DNA from 2 places in the Enterobacter pseudoroggenkampii genome. Region 1 is predicted to be linked to the other one. Evidence: predicted binding sites of a transcription regulator. Region 1 holds the regulator's gene; the other holds the start of a gene.

Region 1 (4,446 bases):
CGAAAGCGAGCCGCAGGCAAAGCCGCCAACGGTGTATCGCGCCCTGGATTTCCTGCTTGAACAAGGGTTCGTGCACAAGGTGGAATCCACCAACAGCTATGTGCTGTGCCATCTGTTCGATCAGCCCACCCACACATCGGCGATGTTTATCTGTGACCGCTGCGGCGTGGTGAAAGAAGAGGCTGCGGAAGGCGTGGAAGACATTATGCATACGCTGGCAGCGAAAATGGGGTTTGCCCTGCGTCATAACGTGATTGAGGCGCACGGGCTCTGTTCCGCGTGCGTGGAGGTGGAAGCCTGTCGTCATCAGGACGCGTGCCAGCACGACCACTCAATTCTTGTGAAGAAAAAGCCGCGTTAACGGCAAAAGAAAAGGCGGCTTAGAGCCGCCCTGTGGGTTATTCAGCGTTACCAGCGGTAGTCGTTACGGGTTTCCCAGTCTTTGACTTCGTTTTCCGCCTGATCTTTCGCGTAGCCGTAACGTTCCTGAATTTTACCGACAAGCTGATCGCGTTTACCTTCAATGACGGTCATATCGTCATCCGTCAGCTTACCCCACTTTTCTTTCGCTTTACCTTTGAACTGCTTCCAGTTGCCGCCGATTTCGTCTTTATTCATCATCGTGTCCTCTTAGTTAAGCGTCGGGTCGTAACGTCCGTTACGTTCTTTTCTGCTGGACGTGATAATTATTGTAGTTAAGGATTCGGCAGTTGGTTTCACATTCGGAATCTTTAACCGTCACGATATATCGTGACGTGAAGAGAACCAGGTATTGTTTTGCCAGTGGCGGTGCCAGATAAACGCCAGCGACAACCCTCGCAGCGAGAGGAAAACGGCCAGGGCCAGCCACAAACCGTGATTACCCAGCCAGGGGAGCGTCAGCAGCGTCAGACCAAACCCGGCCGCTGCAACCGCCATACTGTTACGCATTTCCGCTCCGCGCGTCGCACCAATAAACATGCCGTCCAGCAGATAACACCAGACGCCGACCACCGGTAAGACGACTTGCCAGATGAGATAGTGACTCGCCAGCTCGCGCAGCGCAGGGATAGACGTCAGCAATGCAACGATCTGCTCACCAAAGCAGGCGTAAACCAGGCCAAACGCCAGCGCCACCAGTCCCGACTGACGGCAGGCTGCCCGCCAGACATCCCGTAGTTGCCCGCTTTCACGCGCACCGTACGCCTGCCCGGAATGCGCTTCTACCGCATAGGCAAAACCGTCCAGCGCGTAGGCGGTAAAGGTCAGTAGCGTCATCAATACCGCGTTGACCGCAACGATTTCTGGCCCCAGTCGAGCCCCGAAGACCGTCAGCGCGCCGAAGCAGAGCTGAAGCAGCAGCGAGCGCAGCATGATGTCTCGGTTAAGCGCCAGCAGCTTACGGATATTGCCGCGCCATGCGGTTTTGAGCAGCGCCAGGGAGATGCCGCGCATCGCCAGCACGCGCCAGACCATCCACAGGCCAATGATAAAGGTCCCGTATTCGGCAATCGCCGTCGCCAGCGCTGCGCCCTGCACGTTCATATGCTGGCCCATCACCAGCCAGACATCCAAAACGATATTGAGCAGGTTACCCACCACCAGCAAAATCACTGGTGCACGGGCGTACTGCACGCCCAGTAGCCACCCCAGCAGAACCAGGTTAGCCAGCGACGCGGGCGCGCTGAGCCAGCGGATTTCAAGGAACCGTCGCGCCTGCGCGAGTACCGCCTCGCTACCGCCAACAACATGAAGCGCAAGGTCGATCAGGGGCGCACGCAATAAAACGATTAACGCCCCCGCGCCAAGCGCGAGGATCAGCGGCTGGACCAGCGCTCGCGCCAGACGCAGCGGATCTTTTGCACCATAAGCCTGTGCCGTGAGCCCGGTGGTGCTCATACGCAAAAAGAGCAGCAGCATAAACAGGAAGCTGGTTGCCGTCGCGCCAATCGCCACGCCGCCAAGATAAACAGGCGAATCAAGATGGCCAATAACGGCAGTATCGACCAGACCCAGCAAGGGAACGGTAATATTGGAGAAGATCATCGGCAGAGCAAGACGCCACAATGCCTTATCGGATGCCGTCAGCAGTGACATGAAAAATACCGGGTGTGGAGAATGAAGCAGGCTACAGCGGCGCCATAGCCTGTCAGGAAGAGGTTACAGCCATTCGCCGTTGCGAATGACCCCAACCGCCAGCCCTTCGATAGAGAAGTTGTGTTCGCGCAGATCGACCACAATCGGGGAGAACTCGTTGTTTTCAGGCAGTAGCTGAACGGTGTTCCCCTGTTTTTTCAGACGCTTGACGGTCACTTCGTCGTCAATGCGCGCGACCACCACCTGGCCGTTACGCACATCCTGCGTTTTGTGCACCGCAAGCAGATCGCCGTCAAGAATACCGATGTCTTTCATCGACATACCGCTGACGCGCAGCAGGAAATCAGCGCTCGGTTTGAACATGGCTGGATCGACCTGGTAATGGCCTTCAATATGCTGCTGTGCCAGTAAAGGCTCACCGGCAGCAACACGCCCCACCAGCGGAATGCCCGTCTCTTCTTCCACCAGCAGGCGGATACCACGTGACGCGCCCGAGACAATCTCAATCACGCCCTTACGCGCCAGCGCTTTCAGGTGTTCTTCGGCAGCATTCGGAGAACGGAAGCCCAGACGCTGCGCGATTTCCGCACGCGTGGGTGGCATACCCGTCTGGCCGATATGATCCCGGATGAGATCAAACACCTCTTGCTGCCTGGTCGTTAATGCTTTCATTCCGCCCCCTGGGTGTATATACAGTTATGCTGTGAGTATATACAGTCAAAGGCGATTTTGGAACCAAAAACTGCACAAAAAACCAGGGACTTAATTATTCCTCGAGGCTCATCGGAAATGTGACCAAAGCAGCGTGACCCAGGTGATAGCGGCAGTGATAATCGCCAGCAACACGGCAGCAGAGCCCATGTCTTTTGCGCGGCCAGAAAGTTCATGGAAATCTGAACCAATGCGATCAACCACGGCCTCAATAGCGCTATTAAGAATTTCCACTATCATCACCAGAAGCACGGAACCTATAAGAAGTACGCGGGTAATCGCATCAACATCAAGGAAACAGGCGACGATCACCGCGATGATAGCGGCGATGCCCTCCTGGCGAAAGGCGGCTTCGTTGATCCACGCGGCACGGAAACCTTTCCATGAATAGCCGGCGGCTTTGATGATACGCGTTAACCCAGTGGTATTATTGGCCATTAAAAGAACCTTTTATGAAAAAAAGCGTCAGTAACAGGAACTGTAGCGCGTTTCGCTACAGCCTGAAGTATGACGGGTAACAACAGAAATTTTGCGCGCTTTCTGTTATCCTTGCGCCGCAATTGCATTATTAACCAGAGGCTTTACATCGTTTATGTCCGGCTGGCCACGAATTTACTACAAATTACTTAATTTACCATTAAGCATCCTGGTAAAAAGCAAGTCTATCCCAGCAGAACCCGCGCTGGAATTGGGGCTCGATACGTCACGTCCTATTATGTACGTTTTGCCTTATAACTCGAAGGCAGACTTACTGACGCTTCGCGCCCAGTGTCTGGCGCATGACTTACCTGACCCGCTTGAACCGCTTGAAGTTGACGGTACGCTGCTGCCGCGCTATGTGTTCATTCACGGTGGACCGCGCGTGTTTACCTACTACACGCCAAAAGAAGAGTCCATCAAGCTGTTCCATGACTATCTCGACCTGCACCGCAGCAACCCCGATCTGGATGTGCAGATGGTGCCGGTATCGGTGATGTTTGGTCGTCGTCCGGGCCGTGAAAAAGGTGAAGAGAACCCGCCGCTGCGCATGCTTAACGGCATCCAGAAGTTCTTTGCGGTCTCCTGGCTGGGGCGCGACAGCTTTGTGCGTTTCTCCCCTTCCGTTTCGCTGCGTCGCATGGCGGACGAGCACGGCACCGACAAGATCATCGCGCAAAAACTGGCGCGCGTGGCGCGTATGCACTTCGCCCGTCAGCGCCTTGCTGCCGTTGGGCCGCGTCTCCCGGCGCGTCAGGATCTGTTCAACAAGCTGTTGGCCTCCAAAGCGATTGCCCGCGCCGTTGAAGACGAAGCGCGCAGCAAGAAAATATCGCATGAGAAAGCCCAGCAGAACGCCATTGCGCTGATGGAAGAGATTGCAGCGAACTTCTCTTACGAGATGATTCGCCTGTCCGATCGTATTCTCGGCTTTACCTGGAACCGTCTCTACCAGGGCATCAACGTTCATAACGCCGAGCGTGTACGTCAGCTGGCGCATGATGGCCATGAGATTGTCTATGTTCCCTGCCACCGCAGCCATATGGACTACCTGCTTCTTTCCTACGTGCTCTATCATCAGGGGCTGGTACCACCGCACATTGCTGCCGGTATCAACCTGAACTTCTGGCCAGCAGGTCCAATTTTCCGCCGCCTGGGCGCATTCTTTATCCGTCGTACCTT
Region 2 (4,446 bases), on a different contig from region 1:
AACGTCGCCGCTGATAAGTGCGGCCTGATGCCCTCACCCCGGCCCTCTCCCACAGGGAGAGGGAGCAAACCCTAAAAACGGCAACGTGCGTTGCCGTTTTGCTTTTATTACGGTGCAGGATAAGTATAAACCTGATGCACCGCTTCAATCTCCGCTAACACCTCTTCACTCAGGTTCAGATTGAAACTCGCAATATTGGTTTTCAACTGCTCCATCGTGGTCGCGCCCAGCAGGGTGCTGGCAACAAACGGCTGACGACGCACGAAGGCCAGCGCCATCTGCGCAGGGTCAAGACCGTGACGCTTCGCGATATCCACATAGGCGGCAACGGCTTTCTGCGTCTGCTCGCCGCTGTAACGGGTAAAGCGGCTAAAGAGGGTGTTACGCGCCCCGGCCGGTTTCGCACCGTTCAGATATTTCCCCGTCAGCGTGCCGAAGCCGAGACAGGAGTAGGCGAGCAGTTCCACTTCTTCATACTGCGTCACTTCGGCCAGACCCACTTCATAGCTGCGGTTAAGCAGGCTGTACGGGTTCTGAATAGTCACGATACGCGGCAGATCGTGTTTATCCGCCAGGTGCAGATAGCGCATGACCCCAAAGGCCGTTTCGTTAGAGACGCCAATATAGCGGATTTTTCCCGCGCGCTGGCATTCGGTCAGCGCTTCCAGCGTTTCCAGCAGCGTCACGGCGGGGGCGCTCTCATTCCAGGTGTAGCCGAGCTTACCAAAGCAGTTGGTTGGGCGCTGAGGCCAGTGCACCTGATACAGATCGAGATAATCGGTTTGCAGGCGCTTCAGGCTGGCGTCCAGTGCGGCGCGGATATTCTTGCGATCGAGGATCTGATTCGGGCGGATCCCGGTATCGTTGTTGCGCGCGGGGCCGCTGACTTTGGAGGCAATCACCAGCTTTTCACGGTTGCCGTGTTTTGCCAGCCAGTTACCGACGTAGGTTTCGGTAAGTCCCTGCGTTTCCGGACGTGGCGGAACAGGGTACATCTCCGCGACATCAATCAGGTTAATCCCCTGGCTGACGGCGTAATCGAGTTGTGCATGGGCATCGGCTTCGCTGTTTTGTTCACCAAATGTCATCGTGCCCAACCCCAGTTGGCTTATTTCCAGAGCGCTGTGGGGGATACGGTGATAATGCATAGCCGGCTTCCTCAGTAGACTTATAGACCGCGTCAGGGCGTGCCCGACAAAGGAATATAAACATGGCAGAGGGGAAGCAAAAGGGGAAGAAAAAAATCAAAAAGGTCAGCAAGCGACTGACCTCTCTCTGTTTATCGCTCGATAATTTGCGATACTTCGTCGCGATTGATCTGCATTTTATTGCCTTCCTGGTCGCGGTAGCTGACCAGACCGGTATCATCGTCAACTTCGGGTTTGCCGTCGGTAAGGATCATTCGACCGTCTTTTGTCGCCATGACGTAATCGCTGCTACAGCCCGATACGGCAAACGCTAAACCGACTGCTGAAACTAACACTGCCCATTTTTTCATCGTTATCGTCCTCATCTGGCGCGTATCAAATCATAATCTAGTATTAACCCGATATGGCGACTTGAGGAAGCAGTAAAATCTTAAAAAGCAGTCGATTATGTTTGAGAGCTCGCAAAATAAGTAAAAAACTATGTTTTTAACAGGAAATGACGTGCCAGGAGCGCGCCGGTGAAATTCTTTTTGAGATAAAAACCGCGCGGCAGCGTCAGTATCGGCTCACCCTGTGCGCCGATGGCCTCGGTAAGCGCTTTACTGTTGGCCGCTTTCGGACGCAGCTGTAACACTTCTCCGTGTCGGGCGGTGATGCGCTCTACCTGCCCAAGAACGATCATGTCCATCAGCTCCTCCCAGTCCAGCCGAAGCTGATGCTCTTCATCCTCGTTCGGGCTCCAGAGCAGCGGCGCGCCAACGCGACGTTCAGCCAGGGGGATCTGTCGCTCGCCTTCAACCGGTACCCACAACACGCGCTTCAGCTTGTGGCGAACGTGGCTCGTTTCCCACGTCACGCCGGTGTTGCCGGTTAATGGCGCAACGCAGACAAAGGTGGTCTCAAGCGGCTTGCCCTGGCTATCTATTGGGATGGTTTTTAACTCCACGCCAAGTGCTGCAAAATCCTGCTCGGGTTTGCTCCCTCCGCTCGCACCCAGCCACAGCTCAAGCAGCATGCCGATCCAGCCTTTATCCCGCTTAAGATCCTTCGGGATCGGAAGCCCTGCCATTGCCGCCAGCTCGCCAAGCGAAAAGCCCGCAAGACGCTGTGCCTGCTGGAGCAACTGGCCCTCGCTGGACGGCGGTGAGAGCAAGGGTGTAAGCGGATGCATGACGGTAACCTTTTGATTAAAAAATAAACGAAGAAATTGTCCCCTGTGGATAGAGTTTAACTATTTCTGTACCAATATTCCATGTATATGATTTATAGGTTTTTTTATGGGTTTGAAATCGTTTCACCCGAGTCAGAAAACCGGTTGTTCAAATCTGGTCACTGACAATGAACAGGATCTTACACCATGTTATCCACAGAAAAATGGGATAACTGGGCATAACCCTGACTACTGTTTCAATTTACAGCCTTGACGTGCGATGAAAATCGAATTTTCAAACAAATTGTGACTAACTTATTGGCACAATCTGTGGATAAAACCGACGCTGTTCGATCTTTCATCAGCACGACGATCCCTGATGTGATGATCGTCACGTTATTCTGTTTTGTGTTCATGAAAATACATTTAACTCTATGAAAATAATTACATTATTGAATTCAGGTGAAAGAGGGGATATGGCAGCGTTTAAGGTTGTTCATCGGTAATCAGACACTTCTTCACAACTATATCCACAGAAAAGGTGAATAAAATTCCCTTCACTGCCACTCATCTGTTTATAACTCAGCACTTATTTGTGAGTTATTCAAATGTTATTAGGTTGCAGCCCTGTAAGAGAGTGGTTTACCGCCTCCCTGTAGTGTGAAACAATCATTCATATATAAGGTTTAGTTTGGGGTAGTCCGGTGATTGATGACGATGGCTACCGCCCGAACGTAGGAATAGTAATTTGTAATCGTCAGGGCCAGGTAATGTGGGCCCGGCGATATGGTCAGCACTCCTGGCAGTTCCCGCAAGGCGGGATCAATCCGGGAGAGTCCCCAGAACAAGCGATGTACCGGGAGCTTTTTGAAGAGGTCGGTTTAAGCCGAAAAGATGTTCGCATCCTGGCTTCGACCCGCAACTGGTTGCGTTACAAGTTACCGAAACGTTTGGTGCGTTGGGACACAAAGCCGGTTTGTATCGGCCAGAAACAGAAGTGGTTTCTGTTGCAGTTGGTGGGCAACGATTCAGACATCAATATGCAAACCAGCAGTACGCCGGAGTTCGATGGCTGGCGCTGGGTGAGCTATTGGTATCCTGTTCGTCAGGTCGTGTCATTTAAACGCGATGTTTACCGTAGGGTGATGAAAGAGTTTGCAAGTGTGGTAATGCAGCTTCAGGAGATCCCGCCTAAGCCGCAGAGCGCACCTGCCTGGCGACGTAAAAGAGGTTAAGCTACGCAAATCATGCTCACCCGCTTGCGAGAAATAGTCGAGAAGGTGGCCAGCGCGCCGCGTCTGAACGAGGCGCTGAATATTCTGGTCACCGACATCTGTCTTGCGATGGAAACCGAGGTCTGTTCGGTGTATCTGGCCGACCACGATCGGCGCTGTTATTACCTGATGGCAACCCGTGGTTTGAAAAAACCACGCGGACGCACCGTAACGCTCGCATTTGATGAAGGTATCGTGGGTCTGGTCGGGCGGCTGGCTGAACCCATCAACCTTGCTGACGCACAAAAACACCCCAGCTTTAAGTACATCCCTTCCGTAAAAGAAGAGCGCTTCCGCGCTTTCCTTGGCGTGCCGATCATTCAGCGTCGCCAGCTGCTCGGCGTGCTGGTCGTCCAGCAGCGTGAGCTACGTCAGTACGACGAAAGCGAGGAGTCTTTCCTCGTCACGCTGGCCACGCAGATGGCGGCGATCCTCTCTCAGTCCCAGCTTGCCGCGCTTTTTGGTCAGTATCGCCATACGCGCATTCGTGCCCTTCCGGCATCGCCAGGCGTGGCGATAGCGGAAGGCTGGATGGACGCTACGCTGCCGCTGATGGAGCAGGTTTACGAAGCCTCAACGCTTGATGAAGCCCTTGAGCGCGAGCGTCTCACCGCCGCGCTGGAAGAGGCGGCGAATGAATTTCGTCGTTACAGCAAGCGCTTTGCCGCAGGCGCGCAAAAAGAGACGGCGGCCATCTTCGACCTCTATTCGCACCTGCTCTCCGATGCGCGTCTGCGTCGTGAGCTTTTTGCGGAAGTGGATAAAGGCTCGGTTGCCGAGTGGGCGGTTAAGAAGGTCATCGAAAAATTTGCCGACCAGTTTGCAGCACTGACCGACGGTTACCTGAAAGAGCGGGCAGGGGATCTGCGCGCGC

The links. Region 1 encodes LexA, which represses DNA repair genes until DNA is damaged. Its sites were predicted from a motif close to TNCTGTATGTACATACAGNA; they were not measured.
Region 2: mutH (DNA mismatch repair endonuclease MutH) is a predicted target of LexA. The motif match lies at 2,549-2,568, and genes of this name have one in related genera.

Annotation. Positions count from the first base shown of each region.
Region 1 covers NZ_JAPMLV010000008.1:65,543-69,988, reverse strand. Annotated here, with positions in the region: gene zur (zinc uptake transcriptional repressor Zur) at 1-361, shown strand, start outside; gene OTG14_RS21830 (CsbD family protein) at 409-618, opposite strand; gene dinF (MATE family efflux transporter DinF) at 739-2,076, opposite strand; gene lexA (transcriptional repressor LexA) at 2,140-2,748, opposite strand; gene OTG14_RS21815 (diacylglycerol kinase) at 2,857-3,225, opposite strand; gene plsB (glycerol-3-phosphate 1-O-acyltransferase PlsB) at 3,380-4,446, shown strand, end outside.
Region 2 covers NZ_JAPMLV010000005.1:19,889-24,334, reverse strand. Annotated here, with positions in the region: gene lplT (lysophospholipid transporter LplT) at 1-14, shown strand, start outside; gene OTG14_RS18405 (NADP(H)-dependent aldo-keto reductase) at 108-1,148, opposite strand; gene OTG14_RS18400 (YgdI/YgdR family lipoprotein) at 1,280-1,498, opposite strand; gene mutH (DNA mismatch repair endonuclease MutH) at 1,627-2,319, opposite strand; gene rppH (RNA pyrophosphohydrolase) at 3,003-3,533, shown strand; gene ptsP (phosphoenolpyruvate--protein phosphotransferase) at 3,546-4,446, shown strand, end outside.